4 regions of the Streptomyces sp. NPDC047315 genome follow, and region 2 is predicted to be linked to each of the others. Evidence: riboswitches for the same ligand, from Rfam matches in the RefSeq annotation. Region 2 holds a riboswitch; each other region holds the start of a gene.

Region 1 (5,692 bases), on a different contig from region 2:
AGTTGGCGCTACTCCCTGGACGCGGCCATGTCCTGGCAGCCGGAGGAGCTGTACCTCTACCCGCTGTACGTGCGCCCGTTGACCGGGCTCGGCGGTCGGGCCCGCAGCGACGACGACGCCTGGGACGCCCGCCGCCTCGCCTTCTACCGACAGGGCCGGGACCATCTCGTCGCCCACGGCTACGAGCAGGTGTCGATGCGGATGTTCCGGCGCCTCGGGGCGCCGGCCGCCGCCTTCGACGACCACGCCTGCCAGACGGACGGCATGATCGGCCTGGGCTGCGGCGCCCGCTCGTACACCTCCCGTCTGCACTACTCGTTCGACTACGCGGTGGCGACGGCCGAGGTGCGCGGCATCATCGACGCGTACACCCGCACCGAGGACTTCACCCGCGCCGAGGTCGGCTACGCGGTGGACGACGGCGAGGCGCGCCGCCGCCATCTGTTGCAGTCCCTGCTCCAGGCCGAGGGCATGTCGCTGGGCGAGTACCGCACGCGCTTCGGCGGGGACGTGCACGACGACTTCGGGCCCGAGCTGGCGCGCTTCGCGGCGCGCGGCTGGCTGGACGCGTCCGCGCCGGCCGACCTGCTGCGGCTCGGCGCCGAGGGCCTGGCGCACTCGGACGCCCTCGGTCCCGAGCTGTTCTCCCCCGCCGTGCGCGCCCGCATGGCCGCGTACGAGCCGAAGTGAGGGGGCGGGCCATGGATCTGACGGTGTTGTACCGGGGGCCGCTGGCGTCCTGCGACTACGACTGCCCGTACTGCCCGTTCGCCAAGCGCCGCGACAGCCCGGCGCAACTGCGCGCGGACCGGGCGGCTTTGGAGCGGTTCGCCTGGTGGGTGGCGGAGCAGGCCGATGACCGGCTGTCGGTGCTGTTCACCCCGTGGGGAGAGGGCCTGGTCCGCTCCTGGTACCGACGGGCCATGGTGGAGCTGTCCCGGCTGCCGCAGGTGCGGCGGGTCGCCATCCAGACCAATCTGTCCTGCCGCACGGACTGGCTCGCGGACGCCGACCTGGACGTGCTGGCGCTGTGGTGCACGTACCACCCGGGGCAGACGCCGTACGAACGCTTCCTCGCCAAGACGCACGAGTTGGGCCGGCGCGGGGTGCGCTTCAGCGTGGGGATCGTGGGCCTGCCCGAGCACCTGGAGCACGCCCGCCGGCTGCGCGCCGAGTTGCCGGACCACGTCTATCTGTGGGTGAACGCGGCGGAGGGGCACGAGTACGCGGACGAGGCGGCGGACCAGTGGACGGCGCTGGACCCGCTGTTCCCCTACAGCCGCCGGCCGCACCCGTCGGCGGGCCTGCCGTGTCGTACGGGCGAGTCGGTGATCTCCGTGGACGGTGCGGGCACGGTGCGCCGCTGTCACTTCGTCCCGGCCGAGTTGGGGAACCTCTACGACGGTTCGTACCGCGCGGCGCTGCGTCCGCGGGCCTGTCCGCTGGCCGTGTGCGACTGCCACATCGGCTATGTGCACCTGGAGTCGCTGCCGCTGTACGACGTGTTCGCCGGCGGCGTGTTGGAACGGATCCCGGCGCAGCCGGCCGGGTAGTCGGGCGGGCCCCGCCGCGTCCCAGCGGTGGGGCCCGCCCGCTCACCGGGTCATGCGGCCGGGCGGCCGTCGGGCGGCGTCACAGCGGAAGCAGGTCCGGTCGCTTCGCCACGATGTCGTCGCCCGAACTCTCGCCGCGCAACCGCCGTCCGATCCACGGCACCAGGTACTCGCGGGCCCAGTGGATGTCGTCGCGCCGTACTTCCAGGGTGCCGCGCACCGGCTGCGGCGGCCACGGCTGGTCGGGGTCGGCCGGCACGTCGAGCCCGAGGACCTGTCCCGCCCGCAGCGCCACCCTGGTGTGCCCCTCGGGGGACAGGTGGAGCCGGTCGGGGTCCCAGGCCCGGCGGTCCTGGACCGACTTGAGCGACCACAGGTCCAGCACCGGGCAGCCGTGGCGGTCCGCGATGGCCCGCACGTGCGCCGTGTACGTGGCGACCTTGCCCCGCAGGTGGCGCAGGACCGGCACGTCCCGGGTGTCGAATCCGGTGGTCACCATGACCGTGCCGACGGCAGCCGTCAGCTCGGCCACCGCGCGTTCGAAGCGCTCCGCAACGTCGTCCGGGTCGCTGCCCGGTCGGATGATGTCATTGCCCCCCGCACAGAACGACACCAGGTCCGGGGCGAGTTGCTTCGCCCTCGGCACCTGCTCCTCCACGATCTGGTCGAGGAGCCTGCCGCGCACCGCGAGATTGGCGTACCGGAAGCTGTGTTCCGGTTTGCGGTCGGCGAGCAGGACCGCGAACCGGTCCGCCCAGCCGACGTACGTCCCGTCGGGTCCCGGGTCCCCCACACCCTCGGTGAAGCTGTCACCGATGGCTGCGTACGACCCGAATCCGCCCTTGTTCTCTGTTCTCGAATCGTCTGCCACAAGAACTCATCTTCGCCCTACAGATGTGACCTACGCGACCGTAGGGAGGGGTTGACGCGCAGTGATTTATCACACCGGGGATGGCGAGGTGATGGGGAATACGCCCGGCACCCACCCGGCACACGCGCGGGAAGATGCTCGGGAACACGCAGACCCCCCACGGAGCGGGGGGCTCCGTGGGGGATCCGAGGGGTGGCCGGGTCAGCGGCCGGTGGCGCGGTGCGTCGGGGTCAGAGCGAGACGCCGTGGCTGCGCAGGTGGGCAACCGGGTCGATGTCCGAGCCGTACGACGGGCCGGTGCGGACCTCCAGGTGCAGGTGCGGCCCGCTGGAGTTGCCGGTGGAGCCGACCTGGCCGATGGACTGCCCGCCGGTCACGCTCTGCCCGGCGGAGACGGAGAGCGAGGAGAGGTGGGCGTACTGGGAGTAGGTGCCGTCGGTGTGCTTGATGACGACCTCGTTGCCGTACGCGCCGTTGTACCCGGCGGAGACGACCGAGCCGGGGCCGATGGCGCGGACGCCGGTGCCGGTGGGCGCGGCGAAGTCGACACCGGTGTGGTAGCCGCTGGACCAGGCGGCGCCGGAGGCTCGGTACGAGGTGGAGACCTGGGCGTTGGCGAGCGGGGCGGCCCAGCCGCTGGAGGTGCCGGCGGACGAGCCGCTGGAGGAGGACTCCGCGGGTGCGGAGGTGGCGGGCTCGTCGTTGCCGCCGGCCGGCTTCTGGGCGGCCGGGGCGGCGGGCACGGCCTTCGACTCGACCTTCTTCTCGACCTTGTCGCCCTCGGTCTTCTTCTCAGCGGGCTTCTCGGCCGGCTTCTCGGCCTTGCTCTCGGCGGGCTTCTCCGCCTTCGCGGCGCCCTTGCCGTCGGCCTTGGCACCGATGGTGAGCTTGAGGCCGGGGTGGATCAGCGAGGGGTTCTCGCCGACGGCGTCGCGGTTGTCCTGGTAGAGCTGCTGCCAGCCGCCGTCGAGCCGGTGCTCGTCGGCGATCTTGGACAGGTGGTCGCCGATGACCACGACGTAGGTGGTCGACGCGGCGGCGGCCTTCTCGGCGGCCGGCGCGGAGGCGGCCGAGACCGGGGCGACGACGGGGGCCGCCGGTGCGGCCTGCTCGGCGGCGTGGGCGCCGGTGGCGCCCATCAGGGGAAGGGCGATGGCGGCGCCACCGGTGCCGGCGGCGACGAATCCACGGGTGAAGGCCGTCGACTTGGGACGGCGGTGCTTGCCCTGTGCGGACATGGTGCTGTTCCTCTCCGACGCCTGCGAGGTGAGCTGTCGGGTTCGAGCTGGAGATGCCCGGCCGCGCGCTGGGCGCGACTTCACCCCGAGCCGTCCGGAGTCCGGACCGGCGTACTACCTGGGTCCCCCGCTCCTGCCACAGGTGGGTGGGTGATGATCCGGGCGGCGGCAGGATGAGGCGGTCCGTCCGGAGTGCCGTGACCGTAAACCGGCCACATCGCCAGGAACAAGCCATGACCGCCCGCGCCCCGACCGCGTGGATCATCGCGCCGGCGGCGGGCGGTCACCCTCCGTGGACGCCGCCCCGCCAACTCCCGCCCGTCCGCCGCATCCCTTCACCGCACGCCCGCCACACAACGTCACCATTGTGATCCTGCTCATGAGGGACGCCCATCTCCCCCGTAGCCAGGGCACGTTATATCGAAGAGCGCATTAATGTACGAATACGGACAGATAGCTCTTTTTCTTCTCGACTCACTGGCGGCGGAGTCGGATGACGGTCGCGTCCAGGTCGCCGACCAGTCCCGTGGCCAGGCCGTGGTGGGTCAACACCGCGCCCCGGTACACCGCGCCGCTCTCCGGGCAGACGTAGGAGGCCGACGCGTCCAAGCCGCGCAGCCGCAGCAGCGGCGGTCGCTCGCCGTGGTGCTGCGCCTGGAGCCAGGCGAGGACCACGGTCTCGTCGCCCCGTACGTACTGCACCGCGCTGAGCCCGCCGTCCGGCGGCCTGAGCCGGTACAGCTCGCCGTGCTGCACCACCGGCCGGATCCGCTTGTACAGCTCCACCCAGCCGCGGGCCGCGGCCAGCTCCGCCTCGCTCCACTCGGTGAGGTCCCCGCCGATCCCCAGCACGCCCGCCATCGCGCTGACGAAGCGGAACCGCAACGAGCTGCGTCGGCCGTTGAGCTGGACGTTGGGGCTGTCGGTGACCCAGGCGGCCATCACCCGCGCAGGGTGGAGCTGGCTGAAGCCGTACTGGATCGCCAGCCGGTCCAGGGGGTCGGTGTTGTCGGAGGTCCACACCTGGTCCGCACGCGCGAGGATCCCGAGGTCGATCCGGCCCCCGCCCCCGGAGCAGGACTCGAAGGCCACCCCGGGGTGCGCGGCCCGCAGCCGGTCGACGAGTTCGTACAGCGCGTGGACGTGTTCCACCCAGAGCCGTTGCGGATACTCGTCGCCGGGCCAGCCGGCGTCGGTGAAGCACCGGTTGAAGTCCCACTTCACGTAGTCGACGGGCGCGCTCGACAGCAGCGCGTCCAACTGCCGCCACAGGTGCTCGCGCACGTCGTCGCGGGCGAGGTTGAGCACCAGTTGGTTGCGGAACTCGGTCCTGGTGCGGCCCGGGTGGTGCTGCACCCAGTCGGGGTGCGCACGGTACAGGTCGCTGTCGGGGTTGACCATCTCCGGCTCGATCCAGATGCCGAAGCGCATGCCGAGCGCGTGCACCTCGTCGGCGAGCGGCTTGAGGCCGCGCGGGAAGCGCTCGGGGTTCGGGGTCCAGTCGCCGAGCCCGGCGCGGTCGCCGGTGCGCCGCCCGAACCACGCGTCGTCGACCACGAACAGCTCCACGCCCAGGTCCGCCGCCCGCACTGCCAGCGCCCGCTGCTGCTCCTCGTGGATGTCGAAGCCGGTGGCCTCCCAGGAGTTGTAGAGGACGGGCCGTACGGCGGAGGCGTCCGGGACCACGTGGGCGAGCTGCCAGGAGTGCCACGCCCGGCTCGCGGCCCCGAAGCCGCCCCCGCACCACAGCCCGGCGAAGACGGGCGAGACGTACGACTGACCGGGCGCGAGCCTGAGCAGCCCGGAGTCGTCGTAGCCGGCCCCGCCGGTGATCTGGACCCGCCCGTCTGACAGCCGCGCGGTGCAGATCCGCCAGGACCCGGACCAGCCGAGGGCGCAGCCGTACACCTCGCCGCCCTCCTCGGTGGCGCTGCCGTCGTCGAGCGCCACCCAGGGCAGGTGCTGGTGGCCGGTGTGGCCGCGGCGGCTGCCGAGCACGTGCTCGCCGTGGGCGAGGGGGGTGCGCGTGA
Region 2 (5,692 bases):
CGACGACCACCGGTTTGACGGCCGCGGTGCGGCGGGCGAGCCGGGTGAACTTGCGGGGGTTGCCGATGGACTCCAGGTACAGCAGGGCGACGTCGGTGTCCGGGTCCTCGTACCAGTACTGGAGGAAGTCGTTGCCGGAGACGTCGGCGCGGTTGCCGGAGGACACAAACGTAGAGACACCGGCGACACCAGCGACACCAGCATCACCGGCGACGCCAGCCGCACCGGCCGCACCAGCGAGACCCCCGCCCCGTCGGTGCAGGCTCGACAGCAGCGCGATGCCGATCGCCCCGGACTGGGTGAACAGCCCGATGCGGCCCGGCGCCGGCGCTTCGGGCGCGAGCGACGCGTTCAGGCGTACGTCCGCCGCGGTGCTGATGACGCCGAAGGAGTTGGGGCCGATGACCCGCATGCCGTACGAGCGGGCCTGTCGGACGAGCTCGCGCTGGCGGGCCCGGCCTTCGGCGCCGCTCTCCGCGTACCCGGCGCTCAGCACGACCAGCCCGCGCACCCCGTGCTCCCCGCAGTCCGCGACCACCTCCGGCACCCGCTCGGCGGGGACGGCCACGACCACGAGGTCGACGGGCTCGCCGGTCCGCTCGACGACCTCGCCCACGGAGCGGTGCGCGGGGACCCCGTCGACCTCGTGCCAGTCGGCGGGGAAGGCGCGGTTCACGGCGTACGCGCGTCCGGTGTAGCCGCCGCCGACCAGGTCGCGCAGGACGGTGCGGCCCACTCCCCCGGGCGCGCGGCCGACGCCGACGACCGCGACGGCCCGCGGCGCCAGCAGCCTCTGCACGGAGCGCGCCTCGGCGCGGTGCTCCCTGGCGCGCTGCACAGCGACGGACTCCGCGGTCGGCTCCAGGTCGAGCGTCAGATGGACGGAGCCGTCCTCGAAGCTGCGCTTCTGGGTGTACCCGGCGTCCCGGAACACCTTGATCATCTTGGTGTTCGCGGGCAGCACGTCCGCCGCGAACCGTCGGATCCCGCGCTCCCGCGCGACCGCCGCGATGTGTTCGAGCATCGTGGAGGCGACGCCGCGGCCGTGGTGGGCGTCCTGGACGAGGAAGGCGACCTCGGCCTCGTCGGCGGGCGCGCTGGCCGGCCGGCCGTGCTCGTCGATCCGGTCGTAGCGGACGGTGGCGACGAACTCCCCGCCCACGGTGACGGCGAGGCCCACCCGGTCCACGTAGTCGTGGTGGGTGAAGCGGTGCACGTCCTTGGGCGACAGATGGGGGTAGGGCGCGAAGAAGCGGTAGTACTTCGACTCGTCCGACACCTGTTCGTAGAAGCTGACCAGCCGGTCGGCGTCGTCGACGGTGATGGGGCGGATGCGCGCGGTACCGCCGTCGCGCAGCACCACGTCCGCCTCCCAGTGGTCGGGGTAGGCGTGGTCCCGCTCGGTCTGCATGGCAGAAATCGTACGGCGCGGACGCCCGGTGGTGGTGCTGTCGGACCGGACTCGGGCACCATCGCCGAACGCGTCCGCCCCGTCACCGTCGGGCGCCGTCGGGGCTTGCGGCGGGGGTTTACGGTCGGTAGGAGCACCCGGGGCGTCGTGAGAGACTGACCGGGACTGGTCTAGACAACAGCTGATTCGAAGGGCAACACCATGGCTGAGCGCCGTGTCACCGTCGGTTGGGCCGAGGGCCTGCACGCCCGACCCGCCTCCATCTTCGTCCGCGCCGCCACGGCCTCCGGCGTCCCCGTGACGATCGCCAAGGCCGACGGCAACCCGGTCAACGCCGCCTCCATGCTCGCCGTGCTCGGCCTGGGCGCGCAGGGCGGCGAGGAGATCGTCCTCGCCTCCGACGCCGACGGCGCGGACGCCGCCCTGGACCGGCTGGCCAAGCTGGTCGCCGAGGGGCTGGAGGAACTGCCGGAGACGGTCTGAGCCACCCAACGCTCGACTTTCGCGGGCCCGCGGCTCGCACCGGGACAAAGGCGCTGAACCTTCGGGGTCAGCGCCTTTGTCGTGCCTCGGTGCGCCCCGGCCAACGCCGACGTGCCCCGGCGCGGTCGCACCGGGGCACGTCGAAGCTCGAAGCAGGATTCCGCGGGTCAGACGTTCACGCCGCGGGCGCGCAGATACGCGACCGGATTGACGTCCGAGCCGTAGTCGGCGCCGCTGCGGGCCTCGAAGTGGAGGTGCGCCCCGGTGGAGTTGCCGGTGGAGCCCGCGCGCCCGATCCGCTGGCCCGGCATCACGGCCTGCCCCTCGCCGACGGTGACCGCGGAGAGGTGGGCGTACTGGGTGTACGAGCCGTCGCGCATCTTGATGACGACGTTGTAGCCGTACGCGCCGCCCCAGCCGGCCTCGACGACGGTGCCCGCGCCCACGGAGACGACCTCGGTGCCGGACGAGGCGTGGAAGTCGACGCCGCTGTGGCTGCCGGAGGACCACAGCGAGCTGTTGGCCTGGTACGAGGTGGTGACGTGAGAGCCGGCGACGGGCAGCTGGTAGGAGTTCAGCAGCCGCTGACGCTCGGCCTCGCGGGCGGCGCGCTCGGCGGCCTTGCGCTCCGCCTCGACCTTGCGCTTCGCCTCCGCCGCCGCTTCGGCGCGGGCGACGGCCTCGCGCTTCTGGTCGACGGCCTGGTCGGTGACCTGCTCGGCGAGGGTGTCGGTGGCGGCCAGCATCTGGAGCGTGCCGGTGTCCTCGGCGCTCAGCGACCCGGTGTCGCCGTCGTTGCGCGGCTCGGTCCCCGTCGCGAACGCGGGGGACGCGAGGGTGCCGATCACCCCGGAGGTGGCGAGGGTCGCAGCGCCGGCGATGCTCGCGCTCCTGCGCGTCACGCGGCTGGGGGCACGGTGCTTCCCGGTGGGTCGGGCGAACGCCATGGCGTGGCCGGTCCTTTCCTTCCTTCTCGCCTACCGGGTTAGCTGACGGGTTCGGAGAGAGGAAGGTCTCCTACGGCTCCTCCGCAGGCCGCGGAGGGGCCGATTCACCCCGGGGGAACTGGGTCCCCGGCTCCCCTGGGCTCGCGCCCGGCGGGGACTCGGCGATGACTGTCCGTGCCGCGGGTGCGGCGGGCTCCTGGCGAACAGCCGGATCGACGCTAGGCGGGCCCGCTCGCGTTCGCCAAACAAACGACGATCTTTGTTGGCTATGCCACAGCACGTGTCGGCAGACTTCCCATCAAAAAGGACATTCGGCGGGGAGATACGACGCCCGGACGGCGAACGTGCAACGGACGTACGGCCGTCGGGTGACGGTCCGATGGCGCCGGTGTGCGCGAAGTGTGACCACGAGGGCACCCCACGACCACGGGCGGCCGTCCGTACCGGACGTGACGGGACGGGACGTGACGGAGCCCCGGCGTCCGCCGTGGACGCCGGGGCTCCGCTACGGGCCCCTACGGGCTCCTGCGCCGGGAGACGGGCTCCGTCAGCCCTTGACCACCGTCACTTCCCCGATCCCCAGCTCGCGCACCGGCTCCGCGATCTGCGCCGCGTCGCCGACGAGCACCGTGACCAGCCGGTCGACGGGGAAGGCGTTCACCACCGCGGCGGTCGCCTCCACCGTGCCCGTCTGCGCCAGCCGGGCGTACAACTGCGCCTGGAAGTCGTCCGGAAGGTGCTGCTCGACCTGGTCGGCGAAGGTGCCGGCGACCGACAGCGCCGTCTCGTACCGCAGCGGGGCGACCCCGACCAGGTTCTGCACGGCGACGTCGCGCTCCGCGTCCGTCAGGCCCTCGGCGGCCAGCGTGCGCAGCACCTGCCACAGGTCCGCCAGCGCGGGGCCGGTGTTGGGCGTGTCGACCGAGCCGCTGATCCCGAGCAGCGCGGCCCCCGACCCGTCGGGCGCCGAGCACAGGACCTGCGCGAAGGCCCGTACGCCGTAGGTGTAGCCCTTCTCCTCGCGCAGCACGCGGTCCAGCCGGGACGTCAGGGTGCCGCCGAGGCAGTACGTGCCGAGCACCTGGGCGGGCCAGACGCGGTCGTGCCGGTCCGCGCCGATCCGGCCGATCAGCAGCTGGGTCTGCACCGCACCGGGGCGGTCCACGACGAACACCCGACCGGCGTCGTCGGCGGTGATCTCGGCCCGGGGGTGCGCCGGGGCGGTGTCGCCCGTCCACGCGCCGAGGGTGTCGGCGAGCACCGCGTCCAGGTCCACCCCGGTCAGGTCGCCGACGACGACCACGGTGCTGGTGGCAGGCCGTACGTGGGCGTCGAAGAACGCCCGTACGGCGGTCGAGTCGATCCGGGTCACCGTCTCCTCGGTGCCCTGGCGGGGCCGGGACATCCGCAGCGAGGCGGGGAACAGCCGCCGGTACAGCTCCTTGGCGGCGCGCCGTCCCGGGTTCGCCGTCTCGTGCGGGATCTCGTCCAGGCGGTTGCGAACCAGACGTTTGACCTCGCCGTCGTCGAACGCGGGCTCGCGCAGCGCCTCCGCCAGCAGCCCGAGCGCCTTGGGGAGCCGGGAGACCGGGACCTCCAGGGAGACCCGGACGGCGGGGTGGTCGGCGTGGGCGTCGAGCGTGGCGCCGCAGCGCTCCAGCTCGGCCGCGAACTCCTCGGCCGACCGGGACTTGGTGCCTTCGGACAGGGCGCGCGCCATGATGGTGGCGACCCCGTCGAAGCCCTCGGGCTCGGCGCCCAGGGGGGCGTCGAGGATGACCTCGACCGCCACCACCTGCTGGCCGGGGCGGTGACAGTGCAGCACGGTCAGGCCGTTGTCGAGGGTCCCGCGCCCGGGCGCGGGGAACGCCCAGGGGGTGGGCTCCCCGGACGTGGGCATGGGGTGGAAGTCCATCGTCGTCAGCGGCTCGGCGGCGTCGGTCACTGGTCCGCCCCCTCTCCTGCGTCGTTCTGGGCGTCGGCGTCGGCGGCCGGCAGCGGCTCGTAGACCAGCACGGCCCTGTTGTCCGGGCGCAGCCGGGCGCGGGCGATGTCGCGCACCTCCTCGGCGGTGACGCTCAGCACGCGGTCCACCGCGGTCAGCGCGAGCTGCGGGTCGCCGAACAGCACGGCGTACCGGCACAGTTCGTCCGCGCGGCCGGCGACGGTGCCGAGCCGGTCCAGCCATTCGCGCTCCAACTGGGCCTGGGCGCGCTCCATCTCCTCGGCCGTGGGGCCCTCCTCGGCGAAGCGGGCCAGCTCCTCGTCGACCGCGGCCTCGATCTGCGGGACCTCGACCCCGCCGGAGGTCTTCACGTCCAGCCAGCCGAGCGAAGGCGCGCCCGCCAGCCGCAGCAGCCCGAACCCGGCGCCGACGGCGGTCTGGTCCCGGCGCACCAGGCGGTTGTGGAGCCGGGACGACTCGCCGCCGCCGAGGACGGTCAGCGCGAGGTCGGCGGCGTCGCACTCGCGGGTGCCGTCGTGCGGCAGTCGGTACGCGGCCATCAGCGCACGCGCCGGCACCTCCTCCTCGACGACCTCGCGCAGCTGGCGGCCCATGACGTCCGGCAGGGAGCCGTCGCGCGGCGGCTGCTTGCCGTCGTGCCCGGGGATGGAGCCGAAGTACTTCTCGATCCAGGCGAGGGTCTGCTCGGGGTCGATGTCGCCGACGACCGACAGCACCGCGTTGTTCGGCGCGTAGTACGTGCGGAAGAAGGCTCGGGCGTCCTCCAGGGTCGCCGCGTCCAGGTCGGCCATGGAGCCGATGGGGGTGTGGTGGTAGGGGTGGCCCTCGGGGTAGGCGAGGGCGGTGAGCTTCTCGAACGCGGTGCCGTACGGGACGTTGTCGTAC
Region 3 (5,692 bases), on a different contig from region 2:
GGCGCGGTGACCGGGCTCCTCGCGCTGATGCTGCTCACCGAGGCCCGCGCCGCGGCCCGTACCGGGCCCGACGGCGAGATCGTCCCGCTCGACGAGCAGGACCGGACGCTGTGGGACCGGGCCGCCGTCGCCGAAGGCACCGCGCTGGTCGAGGAGGCGCTGGCGCAGGGGCCGGCCGGGGTGTACCAGCTCCAGGCGGCCATCGCCGCGCTCCACGACGAGGCGGCGAGCGCGGACGCCACGGACTGGCCGCAGATCCTCGCGCTGTACAACCTGCTGGTGGAGATCGCGCCCGAGCCCATGGCCGAGCTGGGGCGCGCGGTGGCGGTGGCGATGGTGCGCGGGCCCGAGGCGGGGCTCGCCGAGGTCGAGCTGCTGGCCGACCGGCTCGGCGGACACCACCGGCTGGACGCGGTCCGCGCCCATCTGCTGGAGCGCGCGGGAGACGCGGCCGGCGCGCGCGAGGCGTACCGGCTGGCGGCGGAGCGGACCCTCAGCACGCCCGAGGCGCGCTACCTCCGGATGCGCGCCGACCGCCTCGCCCCCCTCGACACCTGACGCCGGCCAGCCGAGCCGGGGCTGCCTTTTGTCCGGCTTGACCTTTACGCAACGTCAAGTTCTACGGTTCAGGTCATGGAGTGGTCGATCCAAGAAGTCGCCCGCCGCGCCGGTACGACCAGCCGCACCCTGCGGCACTACGGGGACGTCGGGCTGCTGGAGCCGTGCCGGGTCGGTGCCAACGGCTACCGCTACTACGGCCCCGAAGAGCTGGTGCGCCTCCAGCGCATCCTGCTCCTGCGCGAGCTGGGGCTCGGGCTGCCCGCCATCGCCGAGGTGCTGGCCGGGCAGCGGGACACGGCCGCCGCGCTCCGCGCCCACCTCGGGCTGCTGGAGCTGGAGCGCGAACGCATCGGGCGACAGATCGCCTCGGTGCGGACCACCCTGCACAAGACCGAACGAGGGGAGGAACTGATGGCTGAGGACGTGCTCGACGGCTTCGACCACACGCAGTACGAGCAGGAGGTGACCGAGCGCTGGGGCACGGACGCCTGGCAGCGCAGCGACCGCACCTGGCGATCGCTGAGCGGGCAGGAGCGCCGGGACCACCAGCGCGCCCACGACGACATCGCCCGGGACTACGCGCGGGTGCTCCAGGCCGGGCACCCGGCCGACGGCGAGGTGGCGCAGGAGGTCACCCGGCGGATGTACGCGTGGCAGTCCCTGATGGGCGCCCCGTCGAAGGCGCACTTCGCCGGGCTCGGCGAGATGTTCGTCGCCGATCCGCGCTTCGGGCGCAACTACGACCGGCACGGCGAGGGCACGGCGGTCTTCGTACGGGACGCGATGGCGGCGTACGCGGAGCGACACCTCACCGACTGAGGCCCCCGTGATCACCGCCTGAGCCCCGGGGTCCCCCGCCGGCGGGGGACCCTTGGTCGCGAGCACTGCTCCGGATGGCGTAGAGTTGTGTTCACCGACGCGGGGTGGAGCAGCTCGGTAGCTCGCTGGGCTCATAACCCAGAGGTCGCAGGTTCAAATCCTGTCCCCGCTACTGAAGACCGTGGCCCGGCACTCGATCGAGTGCCGGGCCATCGTCGTTTCCCGGCCCCTTCCCGTCTCCCCGCACCCGCTCACCCACAGGAGGCGTCCCCCGGCCGGCCCAGCCGGCTCGCCGTCCCCGCCCGCCGGCCCGAGGCTGAGGGGGGAGGAGAGCATCCGTGGCGGAGGAAGAGCGGAACAGCTTCGGTGCCCGGCGCTTCGCGCGGATGCTGCCGGCGCTGATGATCATCGTCGGGGTGGTCTACGACCTGTCGACCCCGGGGAAGTTCACTGCGGTGCCGATGTTCACGGCCGCCCCGCTGATCGCCGCCCCGTTCTTCTCGTGGTCGGTCACGCTGGCGACCGGCGCCTTCGCCGTGCTGACCGAGCTGGCCCTGGACATCTACAACCACTCGATCGGGCAGACCCAGGCGTACACCGAGCTGACCACCGTCTTCACCGTCTCCGTGCTGGCGCTCTTCATCAACCGGGTCGTGGCGCGCAGCAATGAACGGCTGGCCTCCGCCCGGGTGATCGCCGAGACCGCGCAGCGCGCCGTGCTGCCCACCCCCGCCGAGGAGATCGGCGGGCTGCGGATCGCGGCCCGGTACGAGGCGGCGCTGGCGGACGCGTTCATCGGGGGCGACCTCTTCGCGGTGCAGGACACCCCGCACGGGGTGCGGCTGGTGGTCGGGGACGTACGGGGCAAGGGGCTCGGCGCGGTGGAGGCGGTGGCCGTGCTGATCGGCTCGTTCCGGGAGGCGGCCGAGCAGGAGCGCGCCCTGGAGGGGGTGGCCGAACGGCTGGAGCGGGCGCTGAACCGGGAGGCGGGGCGGCGGGGCGAGGGAGACGTGGACTCCTTCGAGGGGTTCGCGACCGTGGTCATCGCGGAGATCCCGCACGGCGGGGGCGTCGTGCGGCTGGTGAACCGCGGGCACCCGGAGCCGCTGTTGCTCCGCGACGACGGGCGGTTGGGGCGGCTGGAGCCGGGCGAGCCCGCGCTGCCGCTCGGGATGCACGCGCTGGGGCAGTGGCCGGACCGGGTGGACGAGCACCCGATGCCGCCGGGGGCGACGCTGCTGCTCTACACCGACGGGCTGTCCGAGGCGCGGGATGCGTCCGGCGCCTTCTACGAGCCGGACGCCCGGCTCGTCGGGCGCGTCTTCCCGGGCCCGGGGGAGCTGTTGGACGCGCTCATCGACGACGTCCGCCGGCACACCGGGGGCGGCTCCACGGACGACATGGCGCTGCTGGCGGTCACCCGGCCCGCCGGAGCCGCGGCGGTCGACGTCGCGTCGAGGGTCCACGCAGCGTAGTCGAACGACTGCTCGGAGCACGCCATGTGACGTACTGTCAGGGTCATGGCAGGGGCGTGGTGCGGGCTAAACCTCGTTCGGGCCGCTCAAGTCGCCCGAATCCGGCCGCTTGTGTCCCGGTTGGTTCCGCGATCATCGTTAACGATCATGGGGACCGGCTTGGAATCCGGGACCCGTGTCTATTAACGTTCGATAACGCAGCGCGGTCGTCCCAGTCGCCGTCAGGGCGACGCCGTGCGCACGCGCCGAATCCCGCAAGGGAACCGGGGAACCACCTCTTGGGGTGAATCGGATGCTTCGCAGCCTGCGAAGCGTTCCGTAGGAGACCTTCCTGCTCCGAACCCGTCAGCTAACCCGGTAGGCGAGAAGGAAGGAAAGGAGTACGCCTCAGTGGCGTCCAACAGCCCTGCCCCGGAAGCTCCTGCCGGGTCCTCCAGGACCGGTGCCTTCAGCGAAAACGGGGCCGAGCGCTCGTACGGCGAGTGGAACCCCAGCGCGGAGACCGTCCTTCCGTCCCGCGGTCGCCACCGCGTCCTGCGCCAGCAGCGCAGGGCCTTCGCCCGTAGCTCCACCGTCCTCGGCGTCGGTGTGATCGCGGCGGTCGGCGCGGGTGGCATCGCCACCGCCCAGAACAAGCCCCCGGTTTCCATCTCCCTCCCCGACGGCCTCGGGGGCGGTGACGACAAGAACGACGACCCGTCCGGCGACGACCAGTCCGGCGAGGGCGCCAACGAGCTGATGGCGATGGGCGCCACCGCCGAAGGCGGCGCCGGCGAGGCGCTCCGCTCCCGGATCCTCCAGCAGGCCGAGCAGCAGCAGGCCCAGGCCGAGGCCGCGAAGCAGGCCGCCGCCGACAAGGCCGCGAAGGAGAAGGCCGAGAAGGAAGCCCAGGCCAAGGCCAAGGCGAAGGCGGAGGCCGAGAAGAAGAAGGCCGAAGCAGAGGCCAAGGCGAAGGCGGAGGCCGAGCGCAAGGCGAAGCTCGCGAAGATGTTCGCGCTGCCGCTCTCCTCGTACAGCATCTCGGCGACGTACGGTCAGTCCGGCTCCATGTGGTCCTCCGGCCAGCACACCGGCCTCGACTTCGTCGCTTCGGCGGGCACCCCCCTGAAGGCCGTGGGCGCCGGTACGGTCAAGTTCGCGGGCTGGTCCGGCCCGGCGTACGGCTACCAGGTCATCCTGGAGCTGAACGACGGCACCGAGATCATGTACGCCCACATGCAGACGGTCGGCGTGAGCGCGGGCCAGAAGGTCGTCGCGGGCGACGGCGTCGGGCGCGTGGGCGCCACCGGCAACGTCTCCGGCGCGCACCTGCACATGGAGGTTCAGACCCCGGGCGGCGCCACCATCAACCCGGCGTCCTGGCTGCAGAGCAAGGGCCTCAGCGTCTGATCAGCAAGTCCCGCCGAGCCCTGAGCTGAGCTTTGGGCTCGACGACGGCCGCGACGACGGCCGCGACGAGCGGGTGGCGGCTTCCGCGCACTCCTGAGTTCCCGAAGTGCGGGTTCGTGCGCCCCCAGCCGCCGGTTGCCGCGGCTGCCGGCCGTGCCGTACGCCGTCATCAGCATCGTCGTCGCCGCCGTCCCCGAATCGCCGATGGCCCTGGTGTCACCCCCCGACGCCAGGGCCGTCGGTCTCTTCTTCCGGAGTGGCGTCCCCGCGTCATGCGCGGTACGGGTTGTAGCCCTCGTAGTCCCGGTACGGCGGGGGCACCCGGACCGCGCCCGTCGCGCGTGCCGCGTACGTCAGCGCGGGGCTCGCGACGTCCTTGCGCCGCCACATGTGGTGCAGCAGCTCCTGCTCCCGTGCGACGAAGTCGGGGTCGACCGTGCCGCGCTGCGCCCGGTGGCGCAGGAAGGCGAGCGAGGTCGCGAAGCGCTGGTACTCCGACACCGCGTGCGCCGCTGCCGCCCCCTGCGTGCGCCGGGCGAAGTCACGGGCCGCGGTGCGCGCCCTCATGGAGGCCAGCGCCGTGGGCTCGGCGGACGCCAGCCAGCCGGCAGCCGCGTACGCCGGCAGCGCGGTGGACACCGTGCGCAGCTCCCGCTGCCGGGACCAGATCGTCAGCCAGGTGAGCAGGGCGAAGACCGGCACCATGATCAGCGCGTACACCGCGTAGAAGCCGAACGGGCCGAGCATCGACGTCGATCCGTTCCACAGCGCGTGCATCCCCATGGCCAGGACGAGCCCCAGCAGCGGCAGGGCGGTGCGGCGGAACCTGCGCCGTCGCGCCGCCAGCGCGGCCAGCCCGAAACCGATGCCGGTGAGCACCGTGAACAGCGGATGCGCGAAGGGCGACATGACGATCCGCACGAAGAACGTCGCCGCCGTCATCGACTCGAAGCCCGCCGAGCCCGTCGACTGGTCGTCGTCGAAGGCCCGGCCGAGGTAGAGGATGTTCTCGGTGAAGGCGAAGCCGGTCGCGGTGAAGCCGGCGACCACGACGCCGTCGACCAGGCCGGTGAAGTCCCGTCTGCGGAAGAAGAAGAGCAGGAAGACCGCGGCGGCCTTGGCGCTCTCCTCGACGACCGGCGCCACCACCGTCGCACCGAGCGTGTCCGCGCTCGACGGATCGGCGGTGGCGGTGGCTATCCAGCGGGCCGCGAAGGTGTTCGCGGTGAGCGCCACCAGGGCGGCGGCGAACGCGCCCCAGGCGAACGCGAAGGCGAGGTGGCGCCAGGGGCCCGGCTCCACCCGGTCCAGCCAGCGGAACGCGGCGAGCAGCAGCGGAACGGGCAGGGTGGCGAGCCCGAGGCCGACGAGGAAGCCCCGGGTGCCCGTCTGCTCCCGCACCAGCGCGAGGATCACCAGGCCGCACAGGGCCAGCAGCGTGATCAGCC
Region 4 (5,692 bases), on a different contig from region 2:
CAGGTCGGCGATGGTGACGTCCTCGGTCTCGCCGGAGCGGTGGGACATCATGCACTTGAAGCCGTTGCGCTGGGCCAGCTCGACGGCGTCCAGGGTCTCGGTCAGCGAACCGATCTGGTTGACCTTGACGAGCAGGGCGTTCGCGGAGCCCTCCTCGATGCCGCGGGCCAGGCGCTCGGGGTTGGTGACGAAGAGGTCGTCGCCGACGATCTGGACCTTGGCGCCCAGCTTGTCGGTGAGCACCTTCCAGCCGGCCCAGTCGTCCTCGAACAGCGGGTCCTCGATGGAGACCAGCGGGTAGGCCGCGACCAGCTCCTCGTAGTACTCGGTCAGCTCGGCGGCGGAGAGGGACTTGCCCTCGAACTCGTACGAGCCGTCCTTGTAGAACTCGGAGGCGGCGACGTCGAGCGCGAGCGCGATGTCCTTGCCGGGGGCGTAGCCGGCTTCCTTGATCGCCTCGATGATCAGGTCCAGCGCGGCGCGGTTGGAGTCCAGGTTCGGCGCGAAGCCGCCCTCGTCGCCGAGGCCGGTGGACAGGCCGCGGCCCTTCAGGACCTTCTTGAGGGTGTGGTACACCTCGGTGCCCCAGCGCAGCGCCTCGGAGAAGGACTCCGCGCCGATCGGGGCGATCATGAACTCCTGGATGTCCACGTTGGAGTCGGCGTGCGAGCCGCCGTTCAGGATGTTCATCATCGGAACGGGCAGCAGGTGCGCGTTCGGACCGCCCAGGTAGCGGAAGAGTGGAAGGTCGGACGCCTCGGAGGCGGCGTGCGCCACGGCGAGGGAGACGCCGAGGATGGCGTTCGCGCCCAGCGAGGACTTGTCCGGGGTGGCGTCCAGGTCGAACATCGCCTGGTCGATGAGGCGCTGCTCGGTGGCGTCGTAGCCGACGAGCTCCGGGCCGATCTGCTCGATGACGGCGAGGACGGCCTTCTCGACGCCCTTGCCCTGGTAGCGGTTCGGGTCTCCGTCGCGGAGCTCCAGGGCCTCGAAGGCACCGGTGGAGGCGCCGGAGGGCACCGCGGCGCGGCCGGTGCTCCCGTCGTCGAGGCCGACCTCGACCTCGACCGTGGGGTTGCCTCGGGAGTCCAGGATTTCCCGGGCTACGACGACGTCGATGGACGGCACGAGCATCTCCTTCTGGGATGTGACGCGTGGGGTGCGGGGCTCAGCGCCCAACGGCAAGAGCCTAACCGGCTGGGGGGCGTCGACCGGCCGCTGCCCGCCCCCTGGGACGAAAAAGAGTGCGAAGAACTTCACCCCGGCCAAAAGGCGCATAGCTACCGTCGGGTAACGCCTCTCAACTGCGCGGATGCCTGCTCAGAAGCGGGCCTCTCGCGGTCGGCGCGGACCCCCGACGGTCAGTGCGGGCTTGCTGCTCACCCGTGACACACAGAACCCCGGGCCGGCGCGTACGGGGGAAGCGCGCCGGCCCGGGGCCGTGAGTGGCGAACCCGTGGGGGGTCGGGTCGGGGTGACGGCCCGTGGGTTCGCGACGGGTCAGCTCAGGTGGAGCTGCTGACCCGGGTAGATGACGTCAGCGTCGTCCACGACGTCCTTGTTCAGCTCGAAGAGCTTCTGCCAGCCGCCCTTGACCTGCTCGCTCTCGGCGATCTTGCTCAGGGTGTCGCCGGCCTGGACCTCGTACTCGCCGTCGCCCTTCTCGAAGCCGCCGGCCTTCGGCGCGGACTTGGCCGGGGCGGACGGGCGCTCGGAGCGGGTGGTCGGGGCCTCGGCGCGCTCCTGCGAGGGCTGCGCCTTCTGCTGCTGCTTCGGCTGCTCGGGCTTCGGCTGCGGCTTGGGCTGCTCCTGCTTCGGGGCGGGGGCCTGCTCGGCGCCGCCGCCGTTGTACGCGGCCTTGGAGAGGCCGACGCCACAGCTCGGCCAGGCGCCCTTGCCCTGGCCCGCGAGGACCTTCTCGGCGATCTCGATCTGCTGCGACTTGGAGGCGAGGTGCGCGTTCGACGCGTACTGGGTGCCACCGAAGGCGGCCCAGGTGGACGGGGAGAACTGCAGGCCGCCGTAGTAGCCGTTGCCGGTGTTGATCGACCAGTTGCCGCCGGACTCGCACTGGGCGACCTTGTCCCACTCGGCGGCAGTGGCGGCGGAGGCGGAGGTGGCGCCCACCAGCGGGGCGGCGATCGCGGCGGTGGTGATGCCGGCGAAGGCGGCGAACTTGGCGGCCTTGGACGGGCGGCGGTGCTTGCCCTTGCTGGAAAACAGCATGGTGGATCTCCTCACCGACGCCTACGAGGTGAGCTGTCGGGTTCGGGCCAAGTGAGTTGCCCGGCCGCGCGCTCGGCGCGGCTTCACCCCAAGCCGGTGTCCGTGCCCCGGGTCTCCCGGGGTGGACGGGACCGGCACGTACGTGGGTCCCCCGCTCCTGCCTTCGGCGCTCTCGCGACGACTGTTCCCCCCGACCGACGGCAGGATTCGGCGTGACGGTCAGTGGTGCCCGCTTTGGCGAGCGGTCAGACCGTAATCACAGCCCTCCCCGATGTTCAAAGAAGGAACATCGGGGAGAAAACGCCCATCACGGCCTTCCGGAAACCCCCGTTTCCGCAGGTGGGACACGGAATGAGTCATTCCATTCGGGGCCGGAAGTCCGTTCGAGCAGAGAGACACATGTCTCACTTACGCAGAAACGGACAAAAGCCGGCAAAAACCTGCCCCAACGTGCCCCTGAATCGGGCTACTTCACCCCGAGGTCAAGGTTCTGACCAGGCAGGATCAGATCGGGATCAGCGCCGACGGCATCGCGGTTCGCCTCGTAGAGCGCCGGCCAGCCTCCGGGGAGGTCCTGGGCGTCCGCGATGGCCCAGAGGTTGTCGCCGGGGCGGACGGTGTACGTGCCGGGCGACGCGGTCGCGGTGTCGGCGCTGGCGCCGGCGTCGTCCTTCTTGCCGTCGGCGTCCTTCTTGTTGGCCTCGGCGCCCGCGCCGGTCGAGCCGTCGCCCTGCTGACCCTTCGCCGGCGCACCGACCGCCTTGCCCGGGTCGCCGGGCTGGACGGAGTCGCCGCGGCCGGGCGTGTCGCTGCGCGAGGCCCGGGTGTCGTCGCTCGCGCGCCGCTCGCCCGTGCCCGCGCTCGCACCCGCGTCCGCGCCCTCGACGGCGCCGGAGGGCTCCGGGGACGCCGGCGCGGCCGGGGTCTCGGTCGCGGCCGGGCCGCGGTGCTTGCCGCCGGCCTTCTTTCCCTCGTCCGTACCGGCGCCCGGCGCGACGCCGTTGCCGACGCCCTGGGTCGGGCCGGGGGACGGCGTGGTCGGCGCGGTGGGCACCGGCAGGGCGCCCAGGTCGAGCTTCGGCTTCTCGCTGCCCGGCAGCCCCGCGTTCGCCCCGCAGGACGACCACGCCTGCGACCCCTGGGCGGCCAGCACCTTCTCGGCCACGGCGATCTGCTGCGAACGGCTCGCGAGGTCGGCGCGCACCGCGTACTGCGTACCGCCGAAGGCTTCCCACGTCTCCTGCGAGAACTGGAGCCCGCCGAAGTAGCCGTTGCCGGTGTTGGCGCTCCACTGCCCGGCACTCTCGCACTCCGCGACCCGGTCCCACACGGCGGAGTCGGCGGCGGACGCGGACCCGGCGCCGAGGAGCGGGATCGCGATCGCAGATCCCGTCACCCCCGCGGCGACGACGAGTGCCGGGGCCTGGCGAGGACGGCGATGTCGACCATTCCCGGAGAGCATGCGGTTGCCTTTCGCTGACGGCTGAGACGGGGGTGAACGTAACCGCACTCCAACGTCAGTCACAAGTCGATGCAGCGGAGATCACGCAAACATCACAGAGTTGATGCTCCGTCAGTTAGTCGGGCGGCCGAACTCCACGGGAAGCGTGCGCAGTCCACGCATGATCAGCCCGCCGCGCCACCGCAAATCGGACGGATCCCCCGCGAGTTGCAGGTCAGGGAGGCGACGCAGCAGGGTCGCGAGCGCCGTCTGCGCTTCGATGCGGGCGAGGGGCGCGCCGAGGCAGTAGTGGATCCCGTGGCCGTACCCGAGGTGCTGATTGTCACGTCGGGACAGATCGAGGACGTCGGGCCCGTCGAAGCGGTCGGGGTCGCGGTCGGCGGCGGCGAGCACGACGAGGACGGGGTCGCCTTCGGCGACTTCCTGCCCGCCGATCGTCACCGCCTCGGTGGCGAACCGCCAGGTCGCCAACTCCACCGGTCCGTCGTAGCGCAACAGCTCCTCCACGCCCGTCTCCAGCAGGTCGGTCCGACCGGCCGCCAGGGACTCCTGGAGCAGGGCGCGTTGCTCCGGGTTGCGCAGCAGGGAGTACGTGCCGTTCCCGATCAGGTTCACGGTGGTTTCGAACCCGGCGAAGAGGAGGATGAAGGCCATCGCCGCGGCCTCGTTCTCGGTGAGGTGCTCGCCGTGGTCGCTGGCCCGGATCAGCCCCGAGATCAGGTCGTCGTCGGCGCTCTCGGGGCCCAGGGTCTCCCGCTTGCGGTGGATCAGCTCGGCGAGGTAGCCGCGCATCTTCTTCACGGAGCGCGCCACGCCGCCGCGGGGGCCGCCGCCGTGGCGGATCATCATCCCCGCCCAGTCCCGGAAGTCGTCCTGGTCCTCGGCGGGCACGCCCAGCAGGTCGCAGATCGCGTAGATGGGGAGCGGGAACGCGAACTCGTGGATCAGGTCTGCGCTGCCGCGGTCCGCGAAGCCGTCGATGAGCCGGTCCGTCAGCTCCTGCACGCGCGGCGCGAAGGCGGCGACGCGGCGGGGGGTGAACGCCTTGGACACGAGTCGGCGCAGCCGCGTGTGGTCGGGCGGGTCGATGTTCAGCAGATGCGTCATCAACTCCGCCTTGCGCTCCCCCGGGATGCCGGTCTTGCCCTTGGCGTGGGCGGGCTCGTCGTGGTGCGCCGGGTTCTTCGACAGCCGCGGGTCGGCGAGGGCCTGCCGGGCGTCGGCGTACCGGGTGACGAGCCACGCCTCGACGCCGCTGGGGAGGGTGGTGCGGTGCACGGGCGAGTGGGTGCGGAGCCAGGCGTAGGTGGGGTAGGGGTCGGTGGCGAACTCCCAGGTGAAGAGCGGGGGTGTGGGCTGTCCGGAAGTCGCACGCATCCCCCGACGCTACCCCGCGCCTGCGCCTGCGCCTGCCGCGTCCGGCCTGGCGGTGTGCTCCCCCTTCCTGCGGCCACGCTGCCGCGTGCGGCCCGGTGGCGGGCTTGTCGCGCAGTTCCGCCCCCTACGCCCAGAGGGCGTGGGGGGACCCCCAGCGCCCCTGACACCACCGCCGTAACCCCGCAGGTGCATTGGTCTGTGCAGACCGTGCGTGGCTGATCGCGCAGTTCCCCGCGCCCCTAAAAACTCTCGTCCCGCAGGTAAGAGACGGGGGCAGCGACACAGGGGCGCGGGGGACTGCGCGACAAGCCACAGACGAGCCGCAGAGACCAAGACTCCCGCAGGGAAACGGCGGTGGTGTCCAGGGGCGCGAGGAACTCACCACCAGGCCGCAGAGACTAACGCTCCCGCAAGGAAACGACGGAGGTGTCAGGGGCGCGAGGAACCCACGTCCGAGTCTCGGAGACCAGCGCTCCCGCAGGGGTCGGCGGAGGCGTCAAAGGGCGGCGCGGGGGCTAGCGGGGGGATTCCGTCGCGCGGATGGACGCGTGGTACGCGCGGGTCGCCGCGCGCAGGGCGGATTCGGGGTCCACGCCCGCCTCGTCCGCCGCGACCGCCAGCGCCAGC

What was found. A riboswitch is a leader RNA that binds a small molecule or an ion and turns the genes downstream of it on or off. The one in region 2 is predicted to bind cyclic di-AMP.
Region 1: linked by a shared signal. The riboswitch ahead of ABZ842_RS07665 (LysM peptidoglycan-binding domain-containing M23 family metallopeptidase) and the one ahead of ABZ842_RS32815 (M23 family metallopeptidase) in region 2 are both predicted to bind cyclic di-AMP.
Region 3: linked by a shared signal. The riboswitch ahead of ABZ842_RS12245 (M23 family metallopeptidase) and the one ahead of ABZ842_RS32815 (M23 family metallopeptidase) in region 2 are both predicted to bind cyclic di-AMP.
Region 4: linked by a shared signal. The riboswitch ahead of ABZ842_RS04485 (transglycosylase family protein) and the one ahead of ABZ842_RS32815 (M23 family metallopeptidase) in region 2 are both predicted to bind cyclic di-AMP.

The regions. Positions count from the first base shown of each region.
Region 1 covers NZ_JBEYTZ010000005.1:262,388-268,079, reverse strand. The annotation lists gene ABZ842_RS07680 (STM4012 family radical SAM protein) at 1-690, shown strand, start outside; gene ABZ842_RS07675 (STM4011 family radical SAM protein) at 702-1,553, shown strand; gene ABZ842_RS07670 (SGNH/GDSL hydrolase family protein) at 1,633-2,424, opposite strand; gene ABZ842_RS07665 (LysM peptidoglycan-binding domain-containing M23 family metallopeptidase) at 2,655-3,662, opposite strand; cyclic di-AMP (ydaO/yuaA leader) riboswitch at 3,668-3,821, opposite strand; gene ABZ842_RS07660 (alpha-galactosidase) at 4,137-5,692, opposite strand, start outside.
Region 2 covers NZ_JBEYTZ010000038.1:68,775-74,466, reverse strand. The annotation lists gene ABZ842_RS32825 (GNAT family N-acetyltransferase) at 1-1,411, opposite strand, end outside; gene ABZ842_RS32820 (HPr family phosphocarrier protein) at 1,613-1,894, shown strand; gene ABZ842_RS32815 (M23 family metallopeptidase) at 2,062-2,841, opposite strand; cyclic di-AMP (ydaO/yuaA leader) riboswitch at 2,855-3,015, opposite strand; gene ABZ842_RS32810 (pitrilysin family protein) at 3,389-4,786, opposite strand; gene ABZ842_RS32805 (pitrilysin family protein) at 4,783-5,692, opposite strand, start outside.
Region 3 covers NZ_JBEYTZ010000009.1:17,586-23,277, reverse strand. The annotation lists gene ABZ842_RS12265 (sigma-70 family RNA polymerase sigma factor) at 1-558, shown strand, start outside; gene ABZ842_RS12260 (MerR family transcriptional regulator) at 634-1,380, shown strand; tRNA gene ABZ842_RS12255 (tRNA-Met) at 1,479-1,552, shown strand; gene ABZ842_RS12250 (PP2C family protein-serine/threonine phosphatase) at 1,719-2,855, shown strand; cyclic di-AMP (ydaO/yuaA leader) riboswitch at 3,089-3,234, shown strand; gene ABZ842_RS12245 (M23 family metallopeptidase) at 3,246-4,244, shown strand; gene ABZ842_RS12240 (PrsW family intramembrane metalloprotease) at 4,515-5,692, opposite strand, start outside.
Region 4 covers NZ_JBEYTZ010000003.1:200,736-206,427, reverse strand. The annotation lists gene eno (phosphopyruvate hydratase) at 1-1,134, opposite strand, end outside; gene ABZ842_RS04485 (transglycosylase family protein) at 1,501-2,226, opposite strand; cyclic di-AMP (ydaO/yuaA leader) riboswitch at 2,230-2,405, opposite strand; gene ABZ842_RS04480 (transglycosylase family protein) at 2,693-3,688, opposite strand; gene ABZ842_RS04475 (cytochrome P450) at 3,800-5,065, opposite strand; gene ABZ842_RS04470 (nucleoside triphosphate pyrophosphohydrolase) at 5,581-5,692, opposite strand, start outside.